DNA from 4 places in the Candidatus Clostridium stratigraminis genome. Region 3 is predicted to be linked to each of the others. Evidence: riboswitches for the same ligand, from Rfam matches in the RefSeq annotation. Region 3 holds a riboswitch; each other region holds the start of a gene.
What was found. A riboswitch is a leader RNA that binds a small molecule or an ion and turns the genes downstream of it on or off. The one in region 3 is predicted to bind cyclic di-GMP.
Positions count from the first base shown of each region.

Region 1 (7,826 bases), on a different contig from region 3:
TTATGCAGTTCTATCATTTAATTATATAATATTAAAAATTATAGAAAGAAAGAGTAAAAAGGAAAAACCAAAAGAAGAAAAGCATTGGGATTTAGAGAAACTTAAAGGCTAAAAAGTAAATTTTGTCCAAAGTATTATGGTTAAAGCCATAAAATTAGGGGTGATTACGTGTTAAAGTTATCTAATACATCCTTTCTTAAAGTAAGTCGTTTACTAAAAATTGAAGCAAGAGCCTTAGAGAAATCTTTATATAAATATTATTTTGAAGCAGGAAGCAGTGAAAATGTTGTTGACGAATTAAAAAAATATCAAAATACAGATAGTGGATTTGGTAAAGCTTTAGAATCAGATTTTAGGCTGCCTAATTCATCGCCTATGGCCACCTCAATTGGAATAAGAATTTTAACTGAAATAGAAGAAACAAAAGAGACAAGAGACATTATAAAATCTGCTTTAAAATATTTGGAATTCGCCTTTAATAATAAAAGAAACGGATGGTATGCTCTTTCAAAAGAAGTTAATAATTATCCTCATGCCCCATGGTGGCATTATGATGATGAAAAAGGCATGACTATAATAGATAAAAACTGGGGAAATCCATCTGCTGAAATATTAGCATATCTATATAAATATAAGGAATATCTAAATAAAATAGAAATAAATTATCTAGTTGATTATGCAATTCATTATCTTGAGAATAAAAGAATCTTCGATTCTGAAAATGAGCTGTTTTGTTATATAAAATTATATGAAGTATTACCGGAGGAACTGAAAAGCAACTTAAAGAAACTAATTTCTTATGGTATTTCTGAGGTTATAGAATATGACCGTGAGAAATGGGAAGGGTATGTTCCGCTTCCCTTAGATTTTGTTCCAAGTCCTGAAAAGGAAAGCTTTGAAGTAAGAAGTGATAAAATAGATGAGAATCTTGATTATTATGTACACTTAATAGAAGGCTCTGAAGATAAACTCATAAATCCACCTTGGGGAGATAGTTTTTATCAAGGCAGCTTATCTCCAGCTTATAATGAATGGATGGGAGTTTTAACCTTAAAAATTTTGAAAATTTTAGACAACTATAATCGAATAGAAAAGTAATATTGGAAAGAGGTGTTTAAAAAAAGAATTTTTATAAACTCTTGCAATTATATTTGAGACGACTGCGTCTCTTTTATTTTTATCCCTTGAATTATTAAATGGCATGTGATAATATATCTATAAGATACATATCTAAAAGATATATTAGGGGGATAAGTATGAAGAGGCAAAATTTTAGAATGCTGCTTTTGTTAAGTGCAATGCTGCTTTTTCCAATTACCATCTATTATTTTTCACCAGCCCTTATTATTCAGGGGGCAATGGAAGGGATAGTAACTGGCAGCTTTCTTGTATTTGTAGCGATGCTTGTAGGCTCAATTTTCTTTGGAAGGCTATTTTGCGGATACTTATGTCCTGCTGGCGGCTTACAGGAATGTGCAATGCATGTTAATAACAAAAGTCCTAAACAAGGTTGGAAGAACAATATAAAGTATGTAACTTGGCTAATATGGATTATTATAATAATTGTTTGTTTTATATTTAGTAAGCAAAAATTAACTGTAGATTTTTTCAGTATGACAGATCATGGAATATCTATAGCTAATATAAGTGATTATGTTATATATTATGGAGTAGTACTACTATTCTTTGCTCCAAGTATATTATTCGGTAAGAGAATCATATGCCATTATTTCTGCTGGATGGCTCCATTTATGGTAATAGGAAGCAAAATAGGGAACCAGCTGCATATTAAAAGACTTAGGTTATATGCAGACGAAAATGCATGTGTAAACTGTCATATATGCGACAAGCATTGTCCTATGAGTCTTAAGGTAGCAGAGAAAGTTAAAATGGGAAACATGTATGACAATGAGTGTATATTATGTGGGGCGTGCATTGATAACTGCCCTAAAAGGGCAATCAATTATAAAATAGAGTAGGGTGATACGTAAATGAAAAAAACAAGGTATGTACTACTTGGATTACTTCAAGAAGAAAACTTAAGCGGATATGAGTTAAAAAAAATTATAGACATAAGAATGTCCTTCTTCTGGCAGGAAAGCTATGGACAAATATATCCTGAATTGAGTAAAATGGCGGCTGAAGGCTTAGTTGAGATTTCTAATAGGGACCCAGAAGGAGACCTAAAGCGTGAGAAAATAAGTTATAAAATAACTCCTAAGGGTGCAAATGAGTTTAAAAAGTGGATGGAGCAAGAAAATGAAAAGGATACTGTTAGGTCTGAATTTCTTTTAAAGTTATTTTTATCTACTACTAAAAATGATTCTGAAATGCGAAGACATATAATTAAATTTAAGGAACAATCCCAAGAAAAACTAAAGCTGTTTAATTTATTCAGTTCAGAATTAGAACAAATGATTGAGCTTCATAACAATCATAGACAGATTCTTTCAGTATTAGACCTCGGCAAACGCCAAGCAAAGCTATATATAGACTGGTGTGAGGAGATTTTAAAGAATTTGGAAAGAGGGGAATAGTAAGTACTGCTATTTTCTTAAATTAACCCTATAAACTTATAATATTTTTAAGATAGGTAATATTAATTTTTCAGGAGGATATTTAATGTTAGGTCATTTAGGCTTTTCCTATGTTGGCTTCATATATTTACTGATGCTTTGGATTCCTAATACCTTTTGGAGTAAGAGGAGGCCAGTAGATTATGATACTTCAAAGGAAAATAAAATTTTATTATTTTTTGAGCGTGCTGGGCAAGTATGCTGTACGTTAAGTATACTTATTTTTTCCGATTTCAATATTAGAGCCTTTTCACCATGGAGCTTGTGGCTTGTATTATCATTTTTATTGATGCTTTTATATGAGTTTTATTGGATTAGGTATTTTATAAATGAACCTACTGAAGAAAACTTTTACCGAAGCTTTTGTGGCATTCCGGTACCTGGTGCCAGCCTTCCTGTTATGGCTTTTTTACTTTTAGGAATTTACGGTAAGGTAATTTGGCTCATTATGTCAGCTATTCTTATTGGAATAGGACATATTGGGATACATCTTCAGCACTTAAAAGCAATAAGATAGGATTATCTTGAATTTCCTATGAAGTATTATGATATTATTAAAATAGAATTAAAATGTTTTTTAAGGAAATGTTTGATAGATCACAGCTAATTATTAAATAAGAAATGGAGAGATTATTTACAATGGATGTTCGAGATTTAAAAAAGTCCTGTTGAGGAAGTGAGCAGAAATCTACTGGTGCAGTAGAAGGAAATATATTATGCCCTGAATGTAATAGAAAAGGCGTTCAGGTAAAAAATATTACTGTTAAGCATTTAATTAAAGAGGAATTTTCGAAGGAAATTAAAGAAGCTTCTTATTTAATTTGCATGAATGAAGAATGCAATATAGTCTATTTTAACTCAGAGTTAAATGAAGCCTATAATAAGCAGCAGATAAAAGTCCCTATATGGTATAAGAAAGATGCAAACCCAAAATATATATGCTATTGTAATCAAGTTACTGAGCAGCAAATTATAAATGGTGTATTAAAGGATGGAGCAAAAGATATAAAAGATATTATAAGACTTACCGGAGCAATGAAAAACGGTAACTGTGAATTAAATAATCCCTTAGGCAAATGCTGCAGTCCAATTATTCAAGAAACAATTAATAAAACATTGAAGTTAAAGTAGAAGGTAAATAGTACTTATTAAGAAAGCAGGATTACTAATGAAAAATATTATATTTGATATTGACGGTACATTATGGGACACTACAGAAGTTGTTGCAAAGGCTTGGAGCAGAGCAGTTAAAGAAATAGGTGCCACCTCTGCAATAATTTCTCCTGAGATTTTAAAAAAAGAGTTTGGGAAAACCATGGAAGTAATAGCAGAGGATCTATTCTACGACGTAGATAAACAGAAAAAAGTGAAGTTAATTGAATTATGCTGTAAATACGAAGAAGAAGCTTTAAGTGAGGTTACTGATAATCTGTTATATCCCAATGTAAAGGATACTCTAATTAAGCTATCTAAGAGCTTCCGGTTATTTATTGTTAGTAATTGTCAGTCAGGTTATATAGAACTCTTCATGGAAAAGGCCGGAGTAAAGGAATATATTACTGATTATGAATGCTATGGAAATACTGGCAGAGGTAAGGGTGAAAATATCAAAGGTGTTATAGATAGAAATAATTTAGAAGATGTTGTATATGTTGGGGATACCCAAGGTGATTATGAAGCAACAGTATTTACTAAAATTCCATTTATATATGCAAAATATGGCTTTGGAAGTCCTGAGGACTGTTATTTAGCTATCGATAGCATAGATGAATTACTAAATTCTTTTTAGTTTAGCTCAAAAAATATAAAATTACTAAAATTCCCCTTTTCCTCTTTATAAATATATAGTATAATATTGGAAAGTGGAAGCAATGATATATAGTTGGCAAATTGGACACTTAAACTATATTGAGCTAGTAGTGTAACCGGCCTCTTAGCAAACTCTAGGAGGAGATATTAATGAACAAGAAATTACCATTTGTTGCAGTACTTTCAAGTCTTTTGGTTTTAAACACAGCTTCTATTGCCTTTGCAGCACCTGCATCTGCAAACACAGTTATTACTGGGAGAACGGAGCAAGGTAATCAGTCAGGAGTTATTCTGCCTGCTGTAGTTACTAAGCAAATAAATCACAATGTTACAAACTCAGTAACTCTTACCGGAACTATTATTATTGACGGACCTCAATTAGTATTAACTGTTTTAGAACCAAACGGTACTGAGGTTCCATCTAGCAACATCACCTATGTAAAGGCTGATGATAAAACTTATAATTATTCCATTACTGTAAACCCATCTTCCTTTAAGGGTTACGTAAATTATACTTTAAAGGCAAAAACAGTTTATATTAATGGGAAGAATGCAGGGCAAACTCATACTACAGCTCCAGTTACTACTCAAACAATTCATGTTTCTTATGTTGATCATTTTAATTACACTAATTTTACCTGGGGTGCTTACGACAGACAAAACAATGAGTACCCATATTCTTATAATCTTGTAAAGGTTTGGGATGATGGCAAAGAAGTTATGCAGGATCCTACAATAGGAGCTATTCCAGGTACAGATTCAGTGATAATTCAAGGCGCTGATGCTACCTATGATGGTGGAATTGCATTATTAGGTACAGAAGTTCCACCAGTAAATATTAGAAGTTTTGAAACACAAAGTCCAGTTTGGACCTATAATGAGGCTACTAAAAAATATGATTTAACCTTTGATTTAATTAAGAATTTAAGCAACGGTGGTTCCGAAACAGCTGCAGTGGCTACAGAAGGTGTAGCTCCTTTAGCTACTTGCTCTTATACTGCAAAGGATGGAAGATCACCTGAATTTTCACAAAGCTTTAACTTCACAGCACCAGCAGCACCTGTGCCAGTAGGCCCAGTTATATCAGATGTTGTAGTAAGTAATATTGACTCTATGTGGACTGGAAATCATGGTAATGGTGGAAACGTTCAAGAAAAATACATCTTGAGTTTTTACATAAATGGTGTATTTTATAGTGAGGATTTAACTACTAACTTTACTAAAAATTCATCAGGCTTATATGGCAGTCAGGACTTAACTTATAGTGCATCCTATAATGGCCAAACAATAATAATAAACTATACCTTGAAATATGTTGAGCCAGATTCACTAGAAGATAATACTAAAAATAATTAATTATAAAATTATGCAGTGCTCCAAAATGTCGTCACAAAGGACATTTTGGGGCATTTTACATTACTGCTATATAAACACTATTGTTGACAATTTCACTCTGATTTGCTATTATGTGTATGAATGATAACGATGAACATAAGGAAGTGAAATATATGAAGCTTTCTACTAAAGGACGATATGGAGTTAAAGCAATGGTGGATTTAGCTCTGCGCTATGGCGGCGAACCGGTTTCTATTAAAAATGTGTCTGAAAGACAGCATATTTCTGAATATTATTTGGAGCAGCTTTTCTCACCACTTAGAAAGGCAGGCTTAATTAATAGCATTCGTGGAGCACAAGGTGGTTATACTTTAAGCAGGGCACCGAAAGATATTACTATAGATGAAATTATGGAAGTGCTTGAAGGTCCAATTGAAATATCTAACTGTTTGGATGAAAAGAGCTGTGACAATGCTGATTGCTGTGCCACTAGGCTTTTATGGGCAAAGATAAAAAATAGTATTGATAGTGTAACAAAAACTACTACACTTCAGGATATAATAAATGATTATAAGAATATTAATACTAGCGACTTAGAAGGAGTGAACAAAAATGAATAAACCAATTTATATGGATTATTCTGCTACTACCTATGTAAAGCCAGAGGTACTAGAAGAAATGCTTCCATATTTTACAGAGAAGTTTGGTAACCCATCTTCTATTTACTCTTTATCAAGAGAAACAAAAAAGGCTATTGATAAGGCTCGTGACAGAGTATCTAAGGCAATAAATGCTGATTCTAATGAAATATTTTTTACAGCTGGCGGCTCAGAAGCAGATAACTGGGCTTTAAAAGGAGTTGCCTTTGCTAATTTTAATAAGGGAAATCATATTATAACTACAACAATTGAACATCATGCTATACTTCATACCTGTGAGTATTTAGAAAAACATGGCTTTGAAGTTACATATTTACCAGTTGATGAATATGGTTTTATTTCCTTAAAGGATTTGGAGAATGCCATTACTGATAAGACAATACTAGTTTCAGTAATGTTTGCTAATAATGAAATAGGAACTATTGAACCAATTAAAGAAATTGGTAAACTCTGCAGAGAAAAGAAGATAATATTCCATACAGATGCAGTTCAGGCAGTTGGAAGCGTTCCAATTGATGTTAAAGATATGAACATTGATCTACTTTCAATGGCTGCTCATAAAATCTATGGACCAAAGGGAACTGGTGCCCTTTATATTAGAAAAGGTGTTAAAATAGATAACTTAGTTCACGGCGGCGGCCAGGAAAGGGCAAGGAGAGCTGGAACTGAAAACATTGCAGGTATAGTTGGCCTTGGAAAAGCTATAGAACTTGCTACCTCTAATTTAGAAGAAAATACAAAGAGACTTGCAGCTCTTAGAGATAGATTGGTTGAAGGATTATTAAAAATACCATATAGCAGATTAAATGGACCAGTTAAGGAAAATAGATTACCTGGAAATTCAAATATTTGTTTTAGATTTATTGAAGGAGAAGCTATTCTTCTTTTACTTGACAGCATGGGAATATGTGCTTCTAGCGGAAGTGCATGTACTTCTGGTTCTCTAGATCCCTCACATGTTCTTTTAGCAATAGGACTTCCACATGAAATAGCACATGGCTCCTTAAGATTAAGCTTAGGGGCAGGTAATACAGAAGAGGAAATTGATTACGCTATTGAAACAGTAGGCAAGGTAGTAACTAGATTAAGAGAGATGTCACCATTGTGGGATGACTTTTTAAAGAAAGGAGAAAAATAATTATGTACAGTGAAAAAGTAATGGACCATTTTATGAACCCTAGAAACGTTGGAGATATTCCAGATGCCAATGGTGTGGGAGAAGTTGGAAATGCAAAATGCGGAGATATAATGAAGGTATATCTTAAAATAGAAAATGAAATAGTAACTGATGCAAAATTTAAAACCTTTGGATGCGGATCTGCTATAGCATCCTCTAGTATGGCTACTGAGCTTATAAAGGGAAAATCAGTTTCTGATGCATGGCAGCTTACAAACAAAGCTGTAGCTGAAGCCCTAGATGGTCTGCCACCAGTAAAAATGCACTGCT
Region 1 covers NZ_JBJHZZ010000004.1:176,562-184,387, reverse strand. Annotated here, with positions in the region: gene ACJDUG_RS09000 (hypothetical protein) at 1-112, shown strand, start outside; gene ACJDUG_RS08995 (hypothetical protein) at 169-1,098, shown strand; gene ACJDUG_RS08990 (4Fe-4S binding protein) at 1,257-1,979, shown strand; gene ACJDUG_RS08985 (PadR family transcriptional regulator) at 1,992-2,537, shown strand; gene ACJDUG_RS08980 (hypothetical protein) at 2,623-3,093, shown strand; gene ACJDUG_RS08975 (Csac_0668 family 2Fe-2S cluster-binding (seleno)protein) at 3,216-3,707, shown strand; gene ACJDUG_RS08970 (HAD family hydrolase) at 3,745-4,365, shown strand; cyclic di-GMP riboswitch class II at 4,432-4,516, shown strand; gene ACJDUG_RS08965 (hypothetical protein) at 4,536-5,741, shown strand; gene ACJDUG_RS08960 (RrF2 family transcriptional regulator) at 5,894-6,340, shown strand; gene nifS (cysteine desulfurase NifS) at 6,333-7,517, shown strand; gene nifU (Fe-S cluster assembly scaffold protein NifU) at 7,520-7,826, shown strand, end outside.
Region 1: it holds a riboswitch for cyclic di-GMP, as region 3 does, so the genes downstream of both, ACJDUG_RS08965 (hypothetical protein) here and ACJDUG_RS09510 (tetratricopeptide repeat protein) in region 3, are expected to answer to the same signal.

Region 2 (7,826 bases), on a different contig from region 3:
ACTGGAATTTGTCATAATGGTATATTTCAGTAATATAACAGTAAAGACCTACGCTGAAAAGAAAGGACTTAGCTATATACAAGCTATTAGATTTAAAAATAAGATTTTGGAGAAACTATTAAACAAAATGAGGACAAACTTTATTTAGAAATTATAATTTACATAAAGTAATTTAGCTGCAAGAATAAATATAATAAACTTGGATTAAAAAGAAAGCATCAGCTTTCTTTTTTCTTATTTAATATATCTTTATGATATAAATACAAACTATTTGTTTTATATAGGACTTTTTTATGAAAGTAATAAAAAATTGACGTTAAATGTTATATTATATGCTAATCTAGCAATCAAAATATTTGTGAAATATAGAATTATTTGATATATTATAGGTAGAATACAAAGAAAATTATGTCGATATAGCTAGGATTTTCAATAATAACTAATAATATAGACATATTGGTAATAATATGTAGAAGTTCATACCGAAAAATGGTATAATCTTGTATAGACAAGTATACATTAGAGGTGAATAAATTGATAAATAGGAAGAGCTATATTCCGTATTATTTACAGATCTATTATGAACTTTTAAATAAAATTGAAGCAATGGTGTACAAGCCTAATGAGCTGCTGCCATCTGAAAATGAACTAGTTGAGGAATACGGGGTTACAAGGGTAACTATTAGAAATTCCATGAAAAAACTAAAGGATGAAGGTAGAATTAGGACAGAAAAAGGCAAGGGTTCCTATGTTAATCCACCAAAGCTTATACAAAGCTTAGACAAAATATACAGCCTTGCCAGAGACTTTAATGAAGAGGGTTATGAAATAAAAAGTGAACTTCTTGAGGTTCGATCTGAGCTATGTGATGAAATTATCGGAAAACACCTTGAGTTAATATCTACGGATCAAGTAATTGTAATAAAAATTCTGAGAAAAATTAATGATATACCTGTAGTAGTACAAGCTTCTTATTTACCAATGAATATCGTTCCGGGACTTACAGCATCTGATATTGATAAATGTGCAATTTATAATTTACTTGAAGATAAATATAATATAAAGCTTTTAAAGGCAACAGAGTATTTCGACCCTGTAATAGCTGATGAATACAATTCAAAGCTTCTTCAGGTGGATGCAGGTACGCCATTATTTTTGACTGAAAGGGTTACCTATACCGAAGGCAAGAAGCCAATAGAATTTCGAAGATGCGTAGTGAGAAGTGATAAATTTAGGTTTTCTGTGGAATTAAATTAGTCATAAAAATGTTAAGTATTGGAGGCAGGGCAATGGGGGAACCTGTACTAAATAATAGTAGAATAGAAGTAACTTGGAAGGATGAATATACCAAAGACTGGACTTATTATTTTATAAAGAAGCTTATTGATATTATTGGAGCAATTACTGGAATTTTATTATTAAGCCCAGTATTAATTATAACAGCACTTGCCATAAGGTTAGAGTCTAAAGGACCCATAATATTTAGTCAAGAGAGAATAGGTTTAAATGGGAAAGCCTTCAAGATGTATAAATTTAGATCTATGGTTGAAAATGCAGAAGAATTATTGGATAAGCTTAAAAATAAAAATGAAATGTCTGGACCAATGTTTAAGATAAAGAAAGATCCTAGAATAACTAAAGTAGGAAGATTTATTCGAAAAACCAGCATAGACGAACTTCCTCAGCTATTTAATGTATTAAAAGGAGATATGTCCTTGGTAGGGCCAAGACCAAATTTACCAAGAGAAGTCATTAGATTTAATGAGTATCAAAAACAAAAGCTATTAGTAAAGCCAGGGTTAACTTGCTATTGGCAGGTTATGGGCAGAAACAAAATAGGTTTTGAGCAGTGGATGGAATTAGATATTAAATACTTAAAAGAAAGAAATACTTGGGTTGATATAAAATTAATTTTTAAGACATTTTCTGTTTTTTTTGGTGATGATGGAGCGAGATAACTTTTTAAGAATAGAGTATTTTAAAAACAATTAAAAATTAATCGGAAGCAAAGAAGTGAATTCTGTATTTGGGCACTTGGAATTCATGGAGCTAGTAGTGCAACCCGCCGAGTAATTTTTTGAATCAATGGCTTTTTTGTTTATGAGGCTAAGTGAAGAATACGTATAATTTTTATAATGAAATGAGTAACACTATAAATTAACATAGGGATGGTAAAACATCCAAGGTAATAGTCCAAGTACACTATTATTTATAGAAAACAGACCTTAAGAGCTTATTGACAAGAATAGGGGGAAGCTGAATTGGAAACAACGGTAAAAAATATTGTAATGAAAGACATAGAAACAAAGATAGAATCTAAGGAAATAGAATCCAATGAATTGTTTATGGAGCAATTTAATGAGAATATACTTGATGATTCTATTAATAAAAGGATATGCGTTTTTGGACAAGGATTTGTTGGATTGCCACTTACGTTAAGCTTTGCGATTAGGGGTTGCGCTACCATAGGAGTTGATGTTGACGATAGGCTGATACAACAAACTAATGATGGGATTACACATCATACGGAAAGATTTCACCATGTTTCAATTCAAGAAGTATTAAATATTGAACTAAAAAATAAAAGATACATTGCTACAACTAATGCTGATTGGGCTGTACAAGAGTGTAACAATATAATTGTTACTGTTGGAGTTCCAATAAAAGATGGTAAATATATAATTGATTATTTGGAAAGTGCATGCACAACAATTGGTAGAAACTTAAAGAAGAATGATTTGGTTGTAATACGGAGTACTGTAATACCTGGTACAACAGAGGAGCTTTGTTTGCCTATTTTAGAAAAAGAGTCTGGAATGAAAGCAGGAGATGATTTCTATCTAGCTTACGCATCAGAAAGAATAGCCGAAGGACTTGCTTTCGATGAATTTGCCAATATGCCTACTTTGGTTGGAGCAGTAAATGAAGCTAGCCTAAGTAAAGCTATAGACTTATTAAGAGTGGTATGTAAAGCAGAGATGGTACCTGCGACATGCATTAAAGCTGTTGAAACATCAAAAGTATTTGAAAATGTTCAAAGAGATGTAAATATAGCTATGGCTCAGGAGTTTGCAAGATTCACAGAAGCACTTGGCATAGATATATTTGAAGTAGTAAAACTTGCAAATACTCATAAGAGAGTTAATCTATTAACTCCAGGGCCGGGAGTAGGAGGTTATTGCATACCAAATGCATATCATTATCTAACACCAAAAGCAGAAGAATTAGCAGTAGATCTTGATATTTTAAAAATAAGTAGAGAAAAGAATTCGAAACTTCCAAAGTTTATAGTGAATAAAATAGAGGAGTTATTGAAAAGGCAAGGGAAGAAATTAGTGGATTCGCAAATTGCTGTCTTTGGACTAGCTATGAAAGATTATTCAAATGATGATAGGATAAGCCCACCAGTAGATATATGTAAATTGTTAATCGAAAAAGGTGCAATAGTCAAGGCTTTTGATCCTGTGGTACCTACTAATTATGATTTTAAAGTTAATAAACAGGATGAGGCGATAAAGAACGCAGATGCTATCCTAACATTATCGAAACAGCAAGGTATAGATTTCGATAATGTAAAAAATATGGTTGCATTAATGAAGGATAAGCCAGTTTGTGTAGATGTAAAAGCCGTTATAGACAAATGTGAAGCTGAAAAATTTGGGATGTTGTATTGGAGAATATAAATTTGGAGGATTGTAGTGGAGAAGAGAATACATATACTAGGCAGTAATGTTGATACCTTAACTATGGATGAAACTTTAGCTAGGATTCAATCTTTAATTAAAAATAGAGAGCATGTTCAACATGTTGTAATTAATGCAAGTAAAATTAACTTAATGCAAGATAATAAGCATTTAGCAGACATAGTTAATAGTTGCCCTTTAATAAATGCAGATGGGCAGTCAATTGTGTGGGCTGCGAAGTTTTTAGGGTATCCAATTCCTGAAAGGGTTACCGGTATTGATTTATTTAATAATTTAGTAAAATTATCGGCTGAAAATGGATATAGACCATATTTTTTTGGAGCTAAGCAAGAGGTTGTTGAGAAGGTTGTAAAGATATTTAAAGAACAGTATCCTTCGCTTAATATTGCCGGATATCGTAATGGTTATTTTAAAGATGAGGAAAGTAAAGAAATAGCAAAGGATATTAGGGAATCAAAAGCTGATATTCTATTTGTTGCTTTTTCAAGTCCAAAGAAAGAATTTTGGGTTAAGGAATATATTCCGATAATGCAGGTTACTTTTGTAATGGGAGTTGGTGGGAGTTTTGATGTTGTTGCTGGAGTTACTAATAGAGCACCTGAATGGATGCAAAAATGTGGGCTAGAGTGGTTTTATAGGTTTATTCAGGAACCAAAACGAATGTGGAAGAGATATTTGTTTGGTAATTTGAAATTTATAAGATTGGTTATTCAAGAAAAATTCAGCCTAGTTAAGAATGATTAAAATATCGAGTAACAAATTTAAAAAGGATGAATTGTAATGAATTATAAATATGTGAAAAAAATAAGTGAGTTGTGTCCACAAAGTATTAAAAGGATATTTGCACCTATTTTAAGAAAGAAATTAGTTAATAATAAAGACTTTTTAGATACTTACTATAAATTAGATAAATACGATGAATTAAGTGAAGAAGAAAAGAAAAAGAAACAATTTGAAAAATTAAAAGAAATATTGATATATTGTGATGATAATGTAAGTTATTATAAAGATATTTTCAAAGAGGCAAAATTTGATCCGAGAGAAATGACTGATTTCAAGGATATTGAAGTTCTACCTTTTACCAATAAAGCTATATTTTTGGCTAATGAAAATAAGTTGTTATCAAAGTTGGATATTAATCATTATGTTGCATATACCGGTGGTAGTAGCGGAAAGCCATTAAAAATATGTCTTGATAGAGAATCAATATTTAAAGAAAGAGCCTTTGTTTATCATTATTGGTCTAAATTCGGTTATAATTATAAAACTTCAAAAATGATTACATTCAGAGGCTTGGAGTTCAATGGGAAAATAGCTAAATATAATCCGGTATATAACGAAATAGTCTTATCACCATTTTCACTTAATGAAGATAATATTCATAAATATTTAAAGATTATAAGAGAATTTAAACCGGAATTTATTAGCGGGTATCCATCAATAGTCAAAAATTTCTGCACGTTAATAGAAAAAACCAATACAAAAGTAAACATTAAATATGTATTTTTTATTTCAGAATTCTGTCCAAAGGAAGATAATGACTATATTAAAAATATACTGGGCTGTGATACTTGTATTTTTTATGGCCACTCTGAAAGGTCTGTCTTTGGTGGAAAATATGAGGACCATTATGAATTCAATAAAATTTATGGATATACTGAATTTATACCAACAAGTGTGAAAAATGAATTTAGATTAGCCTGTACAGGCTTTCTTAGCTATAAAATGCCTTTTGTAAGGTATATGACTGATGATATTGTTAGAATTGAAAATAATAAAGTTGTGGAGATTATAGGACATAATGATTCGGAAGTTTTAATAGGGAAAAATAATGAGAAAATATCAATCGCAGCTATTAATTTTCACAGCAATGCTTTCAATAAAATTAGACAATTCCAGTTTGAGCAATTTGAAATTGGCAAGGCTAATTTAAACTTATTAATGGAAGATATAATAACAGAAGAGGATAAAGTTAACATTAGAAAAGCATTAGATACAAAAATCAAAGATGTTTTGGATATTCAAATAAAAATAGTAGATGAAATAAGCTTAACCAAAAGAGGAAAAAGGAAATTAATAATACAACATGTTGATATGGTTTAGATATAAGAGTATTTTACTATCATAATCTTATGTGAATATATTGTAATTTTTATTGAATATTTCAGAAATTATTAACTTACTTTTATATAACTTATCATGCTTATATTTATAAAAATTAGGAGCATAAATTACAAATGGAAAATTCAAGATATTTAAAATGGATTAAATTTATTATAATAATAACACCAATCATTGATATTCTTAATGGAGTTTCTTTGTATATTATTAAATCAAATGCAACTTTTTCACCAGGTCAGATTTTAAGATTATTGATATTAATTATTAATATATATTTGTGCATCAAAGTTGATTTTAAGAATTTTTTCATAATATTGATAAGTATGACTTTAGTTATAATACGTTTCTTTTATAATATTTATGATCTAAATAGTATTATCAATGATATGTTGTTTTATAGTAAAATTTTATATGTTATTACATTTTTATTATTAACTAGGAAAGTATTTCTTTCCTCTTCTGACTTTGAGAATGAACTAACTAATCTACTTGCAAGTACGGCAGTTTTTCTGAGTTTTTCATTAATAGTAACAAAAATATTAGGAATTGGACAATCATCTTATAATGATTCCATAGGATATAAAGGTTTGTTTATGGGAGTTAATGATTTTACAAATACATTAATTTTTTGCTATCCATTTTTATTTAAAAAAATGGTTAAAGATAGAATAAATCTAGTAAAGATTATAAAATTCATTATGACTACTTTTGTATTTTTTATAATTGGAACAAAAGCAGCTATAATATTTTTAGCAATTATATTAACATATTTTTTACTCAAATTAATGAACTTCAAAAATTTAAAAAAATTGATTGTAATATTAATATTTCTTTCTTTATTTTTGTTTTTCGGTTATATTAAATATTTTTCTTATTATAAAGATACTATTCTTAACAGATATATGTACTTTTATGATAACTTAAATCCACTAACATTTTTATTAAGTCAAAGGAACATAACAGCGCAAATAGCATTTAGTTTTTGGAACTTAAGCAAAGTTAATTATTTTTTAGGTCTTGGATTTAAAGATGGGTCCCAAATAATAAATAGCTTTCTACCGGGTCATGGTATGATAGAAATGGATTTCCTTGATATTATCTATTTTTATGGAATAATTAATTTTCTTATTTTAACTTATGGTATTGTAAAAATGTTCATAAAATCAATTTCAGTATTTTTATTTTCAAAAGGAGATAGTGATAAGAAAGATTATTCATTCTTATATATTCTTTCAATAATAATCTCTTTTACTGGAGGACATGTATTATTAAGTCCTTTGGCTGGAGTGTATTTTGCAGTAATATACTCTTTGTGTTATAAAAGTTTTAAAGAAATAAGAGTAGAAGGTATACACAGTTAGTATTATTAGTTTTTATGAATTGATATCATTAAAGTTAACTTATAAAAGAAGGTAAAAAATGAGAAAAAAGTATGTAGTATTAGTCGGACCAAATAGAAATCTAAAGGGGGGCATTTCTACGGTTATAAACGATATATATAATTCTGATTTGCAACAAGATTTTAATATTATAGCGATTAATACTTATGGAAAGAAGTTCGGTAGTTCATTTTTTTTAGGTATTATGTGGTATTTTTCTTTAATAATAATGAGAAGTGTGAGTATTTGCCATATACAGTTGGCTTCAAAAGGCAGTTTTTATAGAAAGATATTTTTTATATTATTAACCCCAAGGAATGTAAAATTACTAATTCATGTTCATGGTGGTGGATTTATAAAGTTTTATACCAGTCAACCTAAATTTATTCAGAGATTGATAGAATATAGCATGAATAAGGCTAATTTGGTTATTACTGTCTCAGAAGTATTTAGGAATGAATTATGTAATGTTATTGGTGTCAACAAAAACAAAATAAAGAGAGTATATAATGGAGTTACATTAAAGAAAAATATCAATATAGAAAATAGTGGTAAAGAAGTAAAGGTTTTATTTATGGGGAAACTTTCAAGGGTAAAAGGCATATATGATTTTATTGAAGTT
Region 2 covers NZ_JBJHZZ010000002.1:6,413-14,238, forward strand. Annotated here, with positions in the region: gene ACJDUG_RS04420 (sigma-70 family RNA polymerase sigma factor) at 1-148, shown strand, start outside; gene ACJDUG_RS04425 (GntR family transcriptional regulator) at 535-1,257, shown strand; gene ACJDUG_RS04430 (sugar transferase) at 1,290-1,958, shown strand; cyclic di-GMP riboswitch class II at 1,993-2,076, shown strand; gene ACJDUG_RS04435 (nucleotide sugar dehydrogenase) at 2,262-3,683, shown strand; gene ACJDUG_RS04440 (WecB/TagA/CpsF family glycosyltransferase) at 3,699-4,448, shown strand; gene ACJDUG_RS04445 (phenylacetate--CoA ligase family protein) at 4,485-5,807, shown strand; gene ACJDUG_RS04450 (O-antigen ligase family protein) at 5,942-7,186, shown strand; gene ACJDUG_RS04455 (glycosyltransferase family 4 protein) at 7,245-7,826, shown strand, end outside.
Region 2: it holds a riboswitch for cyclic di-GMP, as region 3 does, so the genes downstream of both, ACJDUG_RS04435 (nucleotide sugar dehydrogenase) here and ACJDUG_RS09510 (tetratricopeptide repeat protein) in region 3, are expected to answer to the same signal.

Region 3 (7,826 bases):
GATTTTGGAACCGGCTATTCTTCTTTAAATTATCTAAAAAAGTTGCCTATAGATGCATTAAAAATAGACAAGTCATTTGTGGGTAATATTAATATTGACGCAAAGGATGAAATAATAACCAAGGCAGTTATCGAGCTTGCCCATAATATGGGCCTTGAAGTGGTTGCAGAAGGGGTAGAAAGTGTTAATCAGTTAAGCTTTCTTAAGCATCATGAATGTGATAAGGTACAGGGCTTTCTATACAGTAAACCCTTATCTTCTAAAGATTTTGAAAAGAAATTAAGAAAGCTAGCAAAGGTATATGCAGTAGGGGGACACTTTTAGGGCCTAATAAGTGTGGCACTAGAAACGCCCCTCTGCCATATGGAAAAGCCTTACAAATACAGGAAAAGAGGGACGATATTTATGCTAAGTTATAGCAGGAAAATCGTCCCTTGATTTTGTTATCCGTTAATTATCTTATTTAGCTCCTTAGATAAGGCATCCTTATCCATGTAATCTATATCGTCAATGGAATCCAAAAGCGTAAGTATTCTATCTTTAATACTTGAAGGTGAAGCAATAATTTCCTTGTTTTTAACAAGACCTTCTTCAAGATAATATTTATCGCCAAGCCCCATTATTCTTGTCTTAATTCCCTTTGATTTTAATAACTCCATAAAACTTACCTGGGCTTCTCTGTCTCCATGAACAAGCAGAATTTCCTTAGGCTTATTTTTAAAGCCTTGTGCCCACTCTAAAAGTCCATTTCTATCAGCGTGACCAGATAAGCCATGAAGCACATGAATTTGTGCATTAACTGCAACTTCTTCACCAAATAATTTTACTGTTTTAGCACCATCAAGAATTGTCCTTCCAAGTGTCCCAACAGCCTGATACCCTACGAATACTATAGAACATTCCTTTCTCCATAAGTTATGCTTCAAGTGGTGCTTTATACGTCCGGCTTCACACATACCGCTTGCAGAAATAACTATAGCACCGCTTTGAATTTTATTAATGGCGGCGGATTCATCAGGAGACTTTGTAAAGGTTAATCCATCAAAGTCTAATGGATCAATACCTTCTCTAACAATTTTACTAGCCTCCTCATCATAATAGTCACTATACTTTTTAAAGATTTTTGTAGATTCAGATGCTAAAGGACTATCCACATATACAGTTAAATTTTTCAAAAGCTTTCTTTCAATGTATCTATTTAATGCATAAATAACTTCTTGAGCTCTTCCAACTGCAAAGGAAGGTATAATAACATTTCCGCCTCTTTTAAAAGTATCATTTATTATCTGTACAAGCTGCTCGAACTCAGAATTAATATTATCATGAAGCCTGTCTCCATAAGTAGTTTCCATAATGATATAATCCGCTTCTTCAATTAGGGTAGGATCTTTTATAATAGGAATATTCTTATTTCCTATATCACCACTGTAAACTAATTTTACTTCATCTTTATTATCTTCTTTAATTCTAATTTCAATCATTGCAGATCCCAGCAAATGTCCGGCATCTCTAAAACGAATCTTAAAACCATCAAATACCTCTATCCACTCATCATAAGAATGGCCGTAGAATAAATACATGGATAGTTCAGCTAATTTAGCGGTATATAAAGGCTCAAGAGGTTTTAGTCCTTGTCTCATTCTCTTTCTGTTTTTCCATTCGATTTCCATTTCTTGAATGTGCCCTGAATCAGGAAGCATAACGCTGCAAAGATCTTTTGTAACCTCAGTACATAAAATCTGACCTTTAAACCCCTGCTTATATAAAAGTGGAATTCTGCCGCTGTGATCAATATGAGCATGAGACAAGATAACATAATCTATGTCTTTGGGATTAAAGTTAAAGAATTCATTTCCGCCCCTATCCTTCTCATCTTTACCTTGATACATACCGCAGTCTAATAGTATTTTCTTATCCATTACATTTAAAATATGACAAGAACCTGTAACACAGCCAGCTGCACCATAAAATTCTAAATTCATAATATCCCTCCCGTATTTCTTATTCTGACTAAGGTAATCTTAAGGAGTCCATTTCTATGAACTAGATTACCCTCAAACTTTTGCCCAAACAATGTTAATTGTTTGCCCCCTGTTGGATTGAATAAATAATAATTGAAATAGGTTTATAATAGTATATTATTTTATCAGAATTTTTTCAATAGTGAATAGAGTTTGAAATGTTAACAATTAATAATTTTTTCTATGGGGCAAAATAGCAAAAGAAATAAAGTTTCCTACTACTTAACCTGTTTAAATAGTATTTATTTTACAAGTTATATATGGTAATATGTTAAATATAAGCCTAAATTATTACAAAAAATTCATTAATTTTACATAAAGTCCATAGATAATAGCAAATTTATCGAAAGGTAAAGACGCAAAGCTGCGGGTCTAAGGAATATTCTATGACAGCCGGGTTTCCTAAGTAGGATTTTTTTCATGCCTTCCTTAACCACATCTATGCTCATTTATGGGTTCAACATCTAATTAAACACATTAGTTTCTAAATAGTGTGATTTACAGTTTAGTTATTGGGCAAGTATTATACTTTTTAGGTTTAAACATTCAAATTGACACATATTATTTAGAAAAGGGGATGTTATTTAAATGAGTATGGAGCAGGAACACGACGATGATGATACTAAGATTTTCATGGAAGAGCAGAAGGCATCAATAGAGTTTTCTGATGGTGCTAATGAGGCCCCTACGGATACTTTTTGGGGATGTAAGAACTGTGGAAGCTTGGATATTGAGGAGGGGTACAACCTGAAGTTATGTAAGGAATGTAGGGACAAGCTTTCTAGAAGACCTATTCCAAAACAGATAAAGCTAGTTTCACTACTTATTATTTTAGTTATACTTTTTTCTCTATGGAAGTTTCCAAAAAGTATTAGCTCAGGAGTTGAGTATGAAAAAGGGCTTCAAGCTGAAAAAGCCTCAAAATATGTAACAGCAATTTATCATTATGAAAATGCATTAAAGGAGCATCCAGAATCCGATAAGGCATTAGTAAGGCTGTATGTATCATATTATGAAGATGAAAGAATAGGAGATGCATATAAGGTATTTGACGAGATTGCAGGTACATCGCCTTCTGAAAAGAAAATGAAAAAAGAATTGGTTGATGAGGTTAATACAACAACAAATAAACTTGATACATATTATAGCCCAAGTAATGAATTATACGATAAAATAAAAAACCTGCAGAATTCCAAGACTGAGGATATTGTGAATATTGTGAAGCCTATTGTGGATAAAAATCCTAAAGAGGTATATGGAGCATATTATCTTGCAAATTTATATTTTGATATGAAAAATTTTAATGAAGCAAATCAAGTTTTGTCTAGGGTAATTAGTAATTATCCTGATTTTTATGCAGGATATCTTCTTCAAGCTGCTACCTATAGAGAACTAGGTAAGTATGATGAAGGTGTGGCCTATTGTAATAAGGTTCTAAAGCATAATACTGAAGATGTAGGAGCTTTTATAACCTTATCGAAGATTGAGCTTAAACGCAGGAACAATGCTAAAGGCCTTGAATATGCAAAAACAGCATATAATATAGATAGTCAAGATACCTCTGTAATCGCAAATCTTGCATTAGCTTATCATTATAATAATTTAATCACTGAAAGAGATAAATACTACAAAATTTATCAGAACTCAAATGCTACAGATAAATATACTGATAACCTGCTGAAATCAATTTTTGATGGTACTTTGCAGTGGCAAAAGCAAATTTAGGATAAAAGGAGAATTAAACAATGCTTATACCTGGATTTATAATAACAATTTTAACTTTTCCTGGGGTTATCGTTCATGAAATTGCTCACCAGCTATTTTGCAGATTATGCAGGGTTGCTGTTCTTGATGTATGTTATGTTAGGGTAGGGAATCCAGCAGGATATGTGATACATGAGAGACCAAAAAGTTCAGTTCAGCAAATCATGATAGGAATTGGACCCTTTCTTATAAATACAATTTTGGGAGCTTTAATTGCACTTCCGGCAGCAATACCAATATTATATTTTGGGGATAAATTTACAGGTACCAATATTTTAGACTTTTTTCTTATTTGGCTTGGGGTTTCCATAGCAATGCATTCCTTTCCAAGCACAGGAGATGCACAAAGTCTTTGGAAAACGGTTAAAGACAAGGAAACTCCTATACTTACAAAGATTTTAGGTACACCGATTGTATTTCTAATCTATATTGGTGCCATGGGATCAGTTGTATGGCTTGATTTATTCTACGGAATTGCAGTAGCAACTTTTATTCCTAACTTAATTATTCGTATAATAGCCTAACAGTATAGTTGCAGATAGCACAATTAGGTTTCCTAATGAATATATAAAACATAAAAGAAAAAGGGGTACAGAATACCCCTTTTTCTTATCTAACTTCAAGTGTGGTAACATTCTTCTCAGTAATCTGAGCAGTTTGCCTGGTTATCAAATCTCCACCTGAAAATTGAAATATATTCTTTGAAATTATAACATCCATAGCAGCAGATATCTCTTCTTCTGTAACATTATCTCTTACACCAGGAAGAGAAATACTTGCTTTTGAGCCTGAGCTATTTAAAAATGTCATAACTAAAGTTTTTTCAGCCATATCATTTTTCTCCTTTCAATTAATTTAAGTTAATTAGTTTATGGAACTAGCCATTAATAAGAAAGCAATCATTACTTCTTAAAATGTCATTTAACTCATATTCCATAAGACCTGCAAGAGCAGCTGCAGTGTCATAAACATTTTGATCAGTTGCAGTTACCTTTACATTAGAGAATTTCTTAGTTTTGATTATGTCTTTTCCTGTTGAATCTATGCCGTTCTTATATCTTATAGTAACGGCTGATTGTGCTAATGTGTTTTGAAGAGCCATAAAGCTTCACCTCCTTCTCCTCTTTTCTCTTGACAGACATAAATATGCACTACAAGGTTTTATTATCAAAATTAGTAATAAAAAAATTACATGAACTGACGTAATCATCAGCTCATGTAACATATTTTATATATTCTAGTTATTTATCTTAGTTAGTATATATTTTACGACTATATTTTTCTTCAATGCATTCTATTTATTCGTTTTTAATGTGCTAAAATGCGCTAAAGGCTCCAAATAATATGCCAGTAACTGGGAAGATAATCCAGCATATATACCAAAGGTTAAACACAAGACCTGCCACCAAAAATGCACAGGTAGCTAGTGGCCATACAAGTGCAGCTACAGCGCCGATAACCTTATTTTCCTGTTTACGAATAGGGCTAAATTCGTCTTTTTTTAAAAGCTTTTTATAGGCATCGGATAGACTTCCAACTCTAATGAAGATAAATACAGCAGCTGCTATCATTATTAAAAGCAGGCTTGCACCATAAGTTGTGGCATAACTGCCAAACAGGGAAGCAATAATTACAACAACTGGTGATAGGATGCAGAGGCAAACACCTGCAATTATTCCAATAGTTTTTTTGGGTGAAATTACAGAATACTCGTTAGCTAAAATAGATTTTGTAGTTAAGTCAATTCCAAACTGTCCTTCATCTAAATACTTAAATTTTTCTAATTTAGTTCCGGAATAAATAAACATGCCTACTGCTGGAACGATAAATAGAAATAGTAAAATTACAGAAGGAGTATTTTGGACCTCATTTGGGAGAGCTTGAAATATTAGCTTGTTTTCAACTAATTGTGATAAGAATACTAGAAGTGACACTCCAACCAATATTAATGACACTCCTATGCCAATTAGGTTTGAAGTTTTTTGCTTTAAAAATATAAACTCACGGGCTTCTTCTAGGCCAATGGTTGTAAGTGTCTCTTCCGCCTTAGTGATGTTTATTCCCATTTCATTTAATAATTCATCAATATTTCCAAACTCTGAAATAACAATTCCAATTGCCTCATTTTCTGTTTTTCCTTCATCTTTTAATTCATAGTATTTTTCTTCCATATTATTCAAAAGCTCATTTTTTAAGCGCAGAATTTCTTCTGTTTTAGGTAATGCCTTAAACATGTTTTCCAAATAACCTTTAATGGTCTCCATTGATATCAAGCTCCTTTATAAATTTATTTATAACATCTTTAGTTATTTTCCACTCTCCGCATTTTTCTTTATAGTAATCTATGCCAGTTTGGGTAATTTTAAAGTAAGTTCGCCTTTTTCCGAAGGTTTCATCACTGTAGTAAGACTCAATGTATCCATTCTTCTCAAGACGATTAAAGGCTGAATAAAGTGTAGTCTCCTTCATAACATACTGTTCCTTTGTCATTGATCGTATATTTTTTGAAATCTCATAGCCGTAAGAATCACCCTCTAAGAGAAGGTATAATATAATTGTGTCATTGTATCCTCGTATTACATCACTACTAATCAATTCTGTCACTCCTTATTAAATGACTACTACGTCTGTCATACTACATCTGTCGTAGTAAAATAAGTATAACATAATTACTACGACAGGTAAAGTACTTTTTGTAGATTTTTATGATTTTACTTTAAACCATTACCTACTATGGTATAATAAATATTAATGGGTTTTCAGATAAAAACTCTACAATCTAAGGAGGATGATTAATGTTTAGTAAAAGATTTAATAAGTTAATAGCACTTTCTACTATTGCAGCAGTATTAATTAGCAGTCCAATTATTGGACAAGCTGCATCAATTTCTGATACTTACATGAAGGGAATTTCTGTGGGTTTAACTTCTGTGGGTAGTATTAAGACCTTGGATTTTACACTAACTGGTGATTACATAATTGATGGACAAGGTGTAATTATAAGTGGAAATAGTGGGAGTAATAGGTATAATATCTGTTTATCAACAAATTCTACATTAAATTTATATAAAAATGGGGTTTTATTTTATTCAGCAAATAGTGATATAACAATAAAGCCATTAAATACAAATACCTTTATTCAATTTAAAAAGAAGACAGAAGATCTAAATCCTTTTCAATATGCGGGAAGTATGACTTTTAAAAATAATGGGACAAGCTTTTCTTTAATAAACAATTTAAAAATAGAAGACTATTTAAAAGGAGTAGTTCCTTATGAGGAACCAAATAGTTGGCCTGTAGAGTCACTTAAGGCCCAGTCAGTTGCTGCTAGAACCTATGCAATTGGAAATGCAGGAAAGTACTCGAAAAGCGGATACGATTTAACTGATGATACAAATTGCCAAGTATATAATGGTTATTCTGATGGTTTTAAAAATTCCAATACTGCAGTAGATGCCACTTCGGGTAAAGTATTAATCTATAATGGTCCAACTATCGGTTCTGCAATAAATGGATCGGCTATTGACGCACTTTTCTCAGCAAGTAATGGCGGCTATATGGAAAGATCAGAAAATGTTTGGACAGCAAGTCTACCATACTTTAAAGATATGTCAGATCGATTTGATACAAACAATCAATGGTCAGTAACATATACTAAAACAGATCTTGAAAGGCTATTAAAACAAAAATTAAATGGTGGTACATTTGATTCTATAGATATACCAAGCATTACCACCTTTAATAGTGGCAGAATTAGTGGTATGAACATAAATTATATAGATAATACAACAAATCAAATATCTCCTACTCCATTAAAATTAGGAAAAGAGGCAGCTAGAACATTTTTTTCCTTAAACAGTGCCCTATATAAGGTAAAGCTTAATGCGGATGGAAGCTACACCTTTACTGGAAGTGGTAATGGGCATGGTGTGGGGCTTAGCCAGTGGGGATCCTACTATATGGCAAAGGCAGGACTACCATATAATGATTATAATTATATTTTAAATTATTATTATAATCAGAATAATAATGTTCAGTTAC
Region 3 covers NZ_JBJHZZ010000005.1:47,575-55,400, forward strand. Annotated here, with positions in the region: gene ACJDUG_RS09500 (sensor domain-containing protein) at 1-324, shown strand, start outside; gene ACJDUG_RS09505 (MBL fold metallo-hydrolase RNA specificity domain-containing protein) at 444-1,982, opposite strand; cyclic di-GMP riboswitch class I at 2,345-2,427, shown strand; gene ACJDUG_RS09510 (tetratricopeptide repeat protein) at 2,610-3,746, shown strand; gene ACJDUG_RS09515 (DUF3267 domain-containing protein) at 3,767-4,309, shown strand; gene ACJDUG_RS09520 (DUF2922 domain-containing protein) at 4,395-4,616, opposite strand; gene ACJDUG_RS09525 (DUF1659 domain-containing protein) at 4,663-4,887, opposite strand; gene ACJDUG_RS09530 (permease prefix domain 1-containing protein) at 5,102-6,049, opposite strand; gene ACJDUG_RS09535 (PadR family transcriptional regulator) at 6,036-6,389, opposite strand; gene ACJDUG_RS09540 (SpoIID/LytB domain-containing protein) at 6,581-7,826, shown strand, end outside.

Region 4 (7,826 bases), on a different contig from region 3:
TCTAGGCCATTTAAGGTGCTATCTAAATTATCTATCATATTAGAGGCTTTCTCCATTTCTTTATTTGTTGATGAGGCAGCATCAGCTGATCCACGCGCCGCATTAACATCTGCTGAAGTAGTATTATTATTTTGAACATGGCTTTGAGTAGTGGGTTTTGCATTATTTGCTGCAGTTGTTAATGTACCGCTTCTTTCACAGCCAGCAGCTAAGAAACATATAAGCATTAAGGTTATTAATAAAATCTTTTTCAATAATATCCCTCCTGTATTCCTAATTCTCCTTACAAATAAAGTTTACCATTTTAATATAGGTTAAATCTCCGATAAAATGTGGCAGAATTGTGGCAAGCTTTTAGCAGTTATATTACATATCAAAAGCAAATGTTATAATATATTGTAAGTTGTTTATATGAGGTGAAAATGACATGGAACAAAAACTTATATATATAGCAGATGATGAAATCAAGATTCAAGAATTAATAAAAATGTTTTTAGTTAAGGAAGGCTACGGAGTGGAAGCATTTACGAGTGGAGAGGAGCTTTTAAAGGCATTTAAGGAAAGAGCTGCTGACATGCTTCTTCTGGATATTATGATGCCAGGAATAGATGGACTTTCTGTCTGCACTCAAATACGAAAGGAAAGCAACGTACCAATTATTATAATTTCCGCAAAGGACGGAGAATCTGATAAGATTGCTGGATTAATGCTGGGCAGTGATGACTATATGACTAAACCCTTTAGTCCAGTAGAACTAGTTTTAAGAGTAAAAAGTATATTTAAGAGAATGGAATTTGAGAAAACTAGAGAGAGTAATTCAGAATTAATAAACATAATAGATGTAACTATTTATACTGAAGGCAGATATGCGGTTTGTAATGATCATGATTTAAAGCTTACTTCAATGGAATTTAATTTATTTCTTTATTTAGTGAAGAATATAAATAAGGCAGTATCTAGAGAAGAACTCCTAAATAAAGTTTGGGGCTTTGATATGGAAGTAGATACGCGTGCAACTGATGATATGGTAAAAAGAATAAGAAGGAAGCTTAATAATGAAGGTGCTGCACTTAAAATAGAAACCTTGTGGGGCTATGGGTTCATGATTTCTGGTAAACAGGAATAGGAAGGGTTAAATATATGAATAATTCTAAAAAAACTATTAGGAAAAGTATATTTTTATCACATATATCCATTATTATAATATTGGTAATTTTAACTTCCATAGTATTTAATATATGCATTAATATTTATGTAAGGTATCAAACAAGGAATCAACTTTTATCTGCTGCTCAAATTATTCAGAAATCATTAAACACCCAGCTTATAGGCAGTACAAAGGATAATACTTCTACTGATGAAAAAACAGAACTAAACTCTCTATTAAAAATAAATAGAATACTAAGACAAACCCAAACCTTTCTTGACATAAAATATGCAGTGGTAAACGTAAATAATAAGGTGATCTTTCCAAGGAATTTAGTAAGTGAAGAGGCGAATATATTAAATATTGACATACTACCTTCCTTAGGTAAGAAAAATATTTTAGGCAGTGGGCTGAAAAAGAATAGAATAGAATACTTTAGTGCTTCCAATATAAAGTATGCGGCGCTAATACATCCCTTTGCTTCAGAAAATAAAAAATCATTAGGAAATTTAATACTCTATTCAGATATGAAAAATAGTAATCAGCTTATACTTTCAATTAATATAATACTTTTTTCCATAATGCTTGTTGCTGCAATTATTGCATTGATAATTTCAAATACTGTATCTAAAAAGATTTCTAAACCAATTTCTCTTTTAAATGAAAATGCCAAGAAAATAGGTGACAGAGATTATAAAATTGTACCTGAAAAATATGAGGATAATGAAATAGGAGAATTGGCAGAGACAATGAAAGCAATGGCAGAAAAGCTTGCAGCTTATGACTCTACCATGAAGACCTTCATGCAAAATGCCTCACATGAACTTCGTACACCATTAATGTCAATACAAGGGTACGCAGAAGGAATAAAGCTTGGAGTAATAGAAGATACAAATAGTGCAGCTGATGTGATAATTGATGAGAGCAAAAGGCTAACGAATATTGTGGAGGAACTTCTATATTTATCTAAGCTAGATTCCATGCAGGAGGCTTTTAACCTTGAAGCCTTAAATACTGAAGACCTTCTTAAGGACTGTATAGATAGAGTAAAGGGGATTGCCCTGAAAAATGGTGTGAACATAAGACTAACTTCTAAGGATAAAGATTTAGTGATTATGGCGGATGAGGAGAAATTATCAAGAGCTATAATTAATATATTGGGAAATTGCTTGAGATATTCTAGAAAAGAAATTAGTGTAAGTCTTGAAAGTTTAGGTAACAGTATTAGTATAATCATAAAAGATGATGGGCCGGGCTTTGATGCGCAGGAATTAAAGAATATCTTTGACAGATTTTATAAGGGAAAAGGAGGTAAACATGGACTTGGACTTGCAATTACAAAGAGTATAATAGAAAAACATAATGGAAGGGTTACAGCTGAAAATAACAGCAGGTCAGGAGCATGTTTTAAAGTTATTTTACCTAAAGTAGTTGAATAAAGACCTAAATAGATTTAGTTAAATAATTTTGTTAATGGAGCTTGCAGAAGAGAAATAAACTTTTACTGTAGGTTCCTTTTTGATTTCATATATTATAGGTATGGTAAAATATTACTTCACAATATTGCTATATCTTGATATAATTTTAAATATAACTACATAATCTATCATAAATTGTTAAAATAAGGTACCATAGATAAAGGCAAACCTATTGAAAGATAGAGACGCAAAGCCACGGGCCTAAAGTTTATTAAGCTAAGGCAGCCGGGTTACCTAAATAGTATAGTTTACGCTTTTACTTATCTAACACCATGTATTAATATTGCAGTTAGGTATATCTATGGATTTGTTTGGAGGTGTATACCTGAGAGAAAATAGTGTCCATAGCTATATTTTATTATTAATTTTATTAATACAAGGGGGAATAAAAGATGGGGAAAAGAAAGTTACTAAGTGCTGTTACTGCAGTACTGTTTTTGCTTCAATTGATTTTTGGAGCTGGGTTTACAGGGAAGGTTAAGGCTGAAACAGCTAGCTCTTCTCTTCCAACGTTTATGGATGTTAGAAAAGAAACATTGGGCTTTGCTTATCAATATAAAAATAAGACAATTGTTAATAATACAGTAATTGTTGACAACAATATTAAATTCTTTGTTGAAGAGAACGGCCAAAAACATATAATTTCTGAAGACTTTAATCTTATAAGGCATTTAACTTACATAGGTGTATACAATGATAATGCTTATGTAGCTTCAAATAAAGACGATTCAAGCCAGCCATATGCAATATATAAGGCGAATTTAAATACCTATAAGATGGAACTTGTAAAAAATGTACCTATCTACGGTGATGGAAAAGCATACATTACAGATTACAAAATAGATGCAAATGGAGTATTCTGGTTTGCAGCACAGCAAAACAATATTCCAATCTATGATGCAAATGGAAGAATTATAGATTATAATACAAAATACATAATATATAATGATAAGGGATTTTCCCATGAGGAACTTGTTCTTCAAAAGGGATCTTCTTCATATAACACATATGGTAAGCTTCAGCAAGGCTTAGACGGAAGTATGTGGTTTTTTAAATCCCTTACGCTTGGTGCCGATAATAAAGTATATAAAATCTTAAAGGATAACACAATTAAGGAATATTCAATAAATAGTACAAATCATATTGAGGCAATTTATCCTGGAGCAAATAATACATTACTTGTATACACTCAAGAAATTTCTCCCGTTAACGATGCTGTAGTAAAAAAGGTTGTTCAAAAGTATTCAGTTAACGATAATGGTCTTAGCCTCCTGAAAGAATATGATGTATCTGCAAAACAATTTTTTGCATCAGGTGACATCAATGGGAACATGTGGATTGACATAGATGGGGTTGTTTCAAAGCTGGAGGACCAAGGTTTTGTAGATAAGTATATTGTTAATAGTGGTATGATGGGCCTTAATGTGTATGATGATCAGCATTTAGTTACATGTGGTATTGTAGGATTTGGTTATACACCAATATCTATAGATCAAGCTTTGCCAGGAGCTCCAACACTAGGAGATACTACTTCAGCAGCGCCTGCTTCAGAAAAATTCACTACAAGTATTAATGGCAAAGATGCCATCATAACATTAAATTCAAGTAAAATATCTAAGAATGCTGTAAATGAAATAACACCAGTTATACCTACAGTTGTACAAACTATAGAAGCTAAAATTGATGCTGCTTCTATAAATGGTGGGACAGGAAGCATAAAGCTTAATACTAATAATGTTATAGTCAACCTTCCATTTTTTGCTATAGATTTTAATGGATTAAGTCAAGGTGACTTTGTTAATTTAAAACAAAATTTAGTTGTAGGGGATGCTGCTTTAAATTCACTTAAAAGCATAGGAAAAATATTTGATTTTAGCCTTTCTGCATATAAACAAGACAGTACGAAAATAAAGGATATACATGCATTTAAAAGTGGAAATGCTAATATATCAGTAAAACTGTCTAAAGATGAAGTTAAGGGCTTAGATATTACAAAACTAGCTGCTTTCTACTATAACGAAAATACAAAGCAGTGGGAAAAAGTTGGAGGAAGCTATAATAAAGATACAATGACCTTTACCTTTGAGACTAGTCACTTTAGTAAGTTTACTATTGCTGAAGTAAATGGTTTACTTCCTCAGACAGGATCAGTAATAAATTTTAATAATTTAATGCTGCTAGCTTTTACATTTATAATAATTGGAGGCATTATGTTCTTTAGAAAAGATAAAGCAGTAAAAGCAGGTAATTAATAAAAGTAGAGTCTAATCTGTCAAAAAACCTAGAGAAAATTCTCTAGGTTTTTTAATTATTACTTAAATATTAACAATGGTTTTAAAAATAAATATTGCCTCATAAAATGAATTATGGGCTTTGCATTAAATAAAGGAAGTAATTCGTCTATATAATTAAAGAGCTTATAAATAATACATATGCATGGACAACCATTAATTGTTCAAGGCTAGTAATTCATAGGGGCTGGTATTATGGAAAAGGAAAAACAAGAACCTAAACCAAGAAAAATTTTATTGGTCATTTTAATTCCTCTTTGCTCTTTACTAATAATATATTTTGGAATAACTTTATACTTTATAAACCATTATTACTATGGTTCCTCCATTAACTGCATCAATGTTTCAGGAAAAACTGTAGAAGAAGTAAAAAGTGAAATGTCATCAAAGCTTCAAGATTTTACCTTGGAACTGAAAGAGAGAGGTGGAGCAAAAGAAGTAATAAGTGCAGTAGATATAGACTTAGGGTATACTTCAGAGGAGGAATTTAAGAAATTAAAGGATAAACAAAGTGCATTTAAATGGATTACTGCATTTAGTAATAAAAAAGCTAATGAAATTACTGTTGGTGTTACCTTTGATAGAGAATTATTAAAAAAGCAGCTTGATAAGCTTAACTGTCTTAATAACAGTAATATTGTTGAACCTAAGAATCCTAGCTTTAAGTATACAGACAGTGGGTATATTATTGTACCTGAAACCTTAGGAAATAAAATTAATAAAGATGTATTATATACTGAAGTTGAAAAAGTAATTTCAAAGGAAGGGACTTATTTAGATTTAGAAGCTATAAATTGTTATGTAAATCCACAATATACTTCAAAATCTGAAAAAGTAATTGAGACTAAAAATATTCTTAATAAATATGCAGCCTCCAAAATCACCTATAATATTGGAGATAAAAATGAAATAGTAGATGGAACAATAATAAATAAGTGGCTTAGTGTAGATGAAAACTTTACTGTTAGTCTTGATGAGGTAAAGGCAAAGAGTTATTTAACTGGACTCCTTAATAAGTATAATACCATTGGGAAAACAAGAAATTTTCCTACTACATCAGGAAAAACAATAAAGATTAGCGGAGGGGATTATGGTTATGCCATTAATACTGTAGCAGAAACGCAGGACTTTATTGCTGCAATAAAAGAAGGAAAAATTTTAACAAAAGAACCTAAATATTCTCAAACAACTTTTTCAGCTATTACAAGTGATATTGGAAACACCTATGTTGAAATAGATATGACAAATCAGCATCTATGGTTTTATAAAAAAGGCTCTCTTATGGCCCAGGGAGATATCGTTACTGGAAACGTTAATGCAGGGCACAAAACACCTTCAGGTATCTACAGGTTAAAATACAAACAAAAGGGTGCTGTTTTAAGAGGCCCGGATTATGCTGCACCTGTTACCTACTGGATGCCCTTTAACGGAGGAATTGGTTTACATGATGCCAGCTGGAGAAGCAGATTTGGGGGGAATATATATAAAACAGATGGCTCTCATGGCTGTGTAAATCTTCCCTTCAGCTTAGCCAAGACCATATTTGAAAACATCGACCCCGGAACTCCGGTGGTATGTTTCTATTAGGGACGGTTAATGACTTTCATCACTTTTACTTGTGTTACTTGGGGACGGTTAACATTTTATTGTACTTCTTAGTTGAATGTACATTGTTGTTAACCGTCCCCTTCTAGAGTGAAAATTGTTCTTAACCGTCCCCATTGGCACCATTGACATTGGACCCATAGGATAATAAATATTAAGTTAATATAGAGAGATTAAATTAGTACCAGGTATAGCAGCAAATATTCTTGAGGATACAAAATTATGGCCATCCCAAGTCAAAAAGTTTTGAATATAGCCTAAGGTATCACTGTTAGTAGTACCTATAATACGCTGAAAAGCAAGCAAATCAAAAGAATTACTTCTTTCATTATTTACAACAGGGATTAAGGCACCTATAGCAAGTACTTCTCCTTGAATAGGTTTCTTTAACCTGCCGTCTTCGTTATAATATAGAGATAAATAATCATAGCCTTTATAGCTAATGTCTAGTACAAAAAGTTTATTTAGCAGTACATTGGCTACATGGACTTTGTAGAAATCAGCATAATCAACTTTATATATATACTCCTTATTGTAACTGTCAAAGTTAAATATCTCCTGAAGATTATTATTCTTAAAAGAATAAATATAAAAGAATCCATAGCCGCCGCTGCCGCCTGCATCAATACTTACCTTTATATCATCAACCTTATCTTTAGTAAAGTCACCAAGAAACAAGCTTGCATTATACCCTGAATTAAACTCAGGAGTAATGGTTTCTCTTTGTTTTGTAGACCCATCCTCAATTACAACTGTAATATTATCAGCAAAAATTCCTTTAGAGCCATCAGGCTTGCTGCCAAATAGGGAAACCTTATCAGGAATGCCATCACCAGTTACATCTCCAAGCTTCATGTCCAGTAAATATAACCTTGGGGGAAAAGGATTTACAATACTCATTTTGTACCTTCCTGTATATTATTTATTATAAAAATATTATATGATGGCTCAATTTGTTATGCTAATAATTTTAACTTTAAGCACTACATGCTTATTTTAGCCCCTTAAATAGTTAACCTATTTAAGGGGCTTTTAAATGCATATTTTTTTAATAATGCCATAGACTTTCTCCTAAAACTGAAATTTCCATGGTCCTTTTAATATTGTATTAAATTCTGAAAGCTTTAAATTTATGCTTTCATCCTTTGGTTTAACTTCAAATTCAAAATAGTTTACAGTTCTATTATCACGGTTTAAGTTCCAGCTATAGCCCATGCTTCTATTGGAGTTAATTGCTTCTATTTTTAACTCACTTAAATTTTCTGCCTTGCTAGAATCAAAATTTGTATCTACATAAACTCTTAT
Region 4 covers NZ_JBJHZZ010000001.1:114,655-122,480, forward strand. Annotated here, with positions in the region: gene ACJDUG_RS00550 (hypothetical protein) at 1-254, opposite strand, end outside; gene ACJDUG_RS00555 (response regulator transcription factor) at 428-1,126, shown strand; gene ACJDUG_RS00560 (sensor histidine kinase) at 1,141-2,586, shown strand; cyclic di-GMP riboswitch class I at 2,778-2,863, shown strand; gene ACJDUG_RS00565 (LPXTG cell wall anchor domain-containing protein) at 3,018-4,877, shown strand; gene ACJDUG_RS00570 (L,D-transpeptidase family protein) at 5,112-6,503, shown strand; gene ACJDUG_RS00575 (VCBS repeat-containing protein) at 6,681-7,421, opposite strand; gene ACJDUG_RS00580 (hypothetical protein) at 7,593-7,826, opposite strand, start outside.
Region 4: it holds a riboswitch for cyclic di-GMP, as region 3 does, so the genes downstream of both, ACJDUG_RS00565 (LPXTG cell wall anchor domain-containing protein) here and ACJDUG_RS09510 (tetratricopeptide repeat protein) in region 3, are expected to answer to the same signal.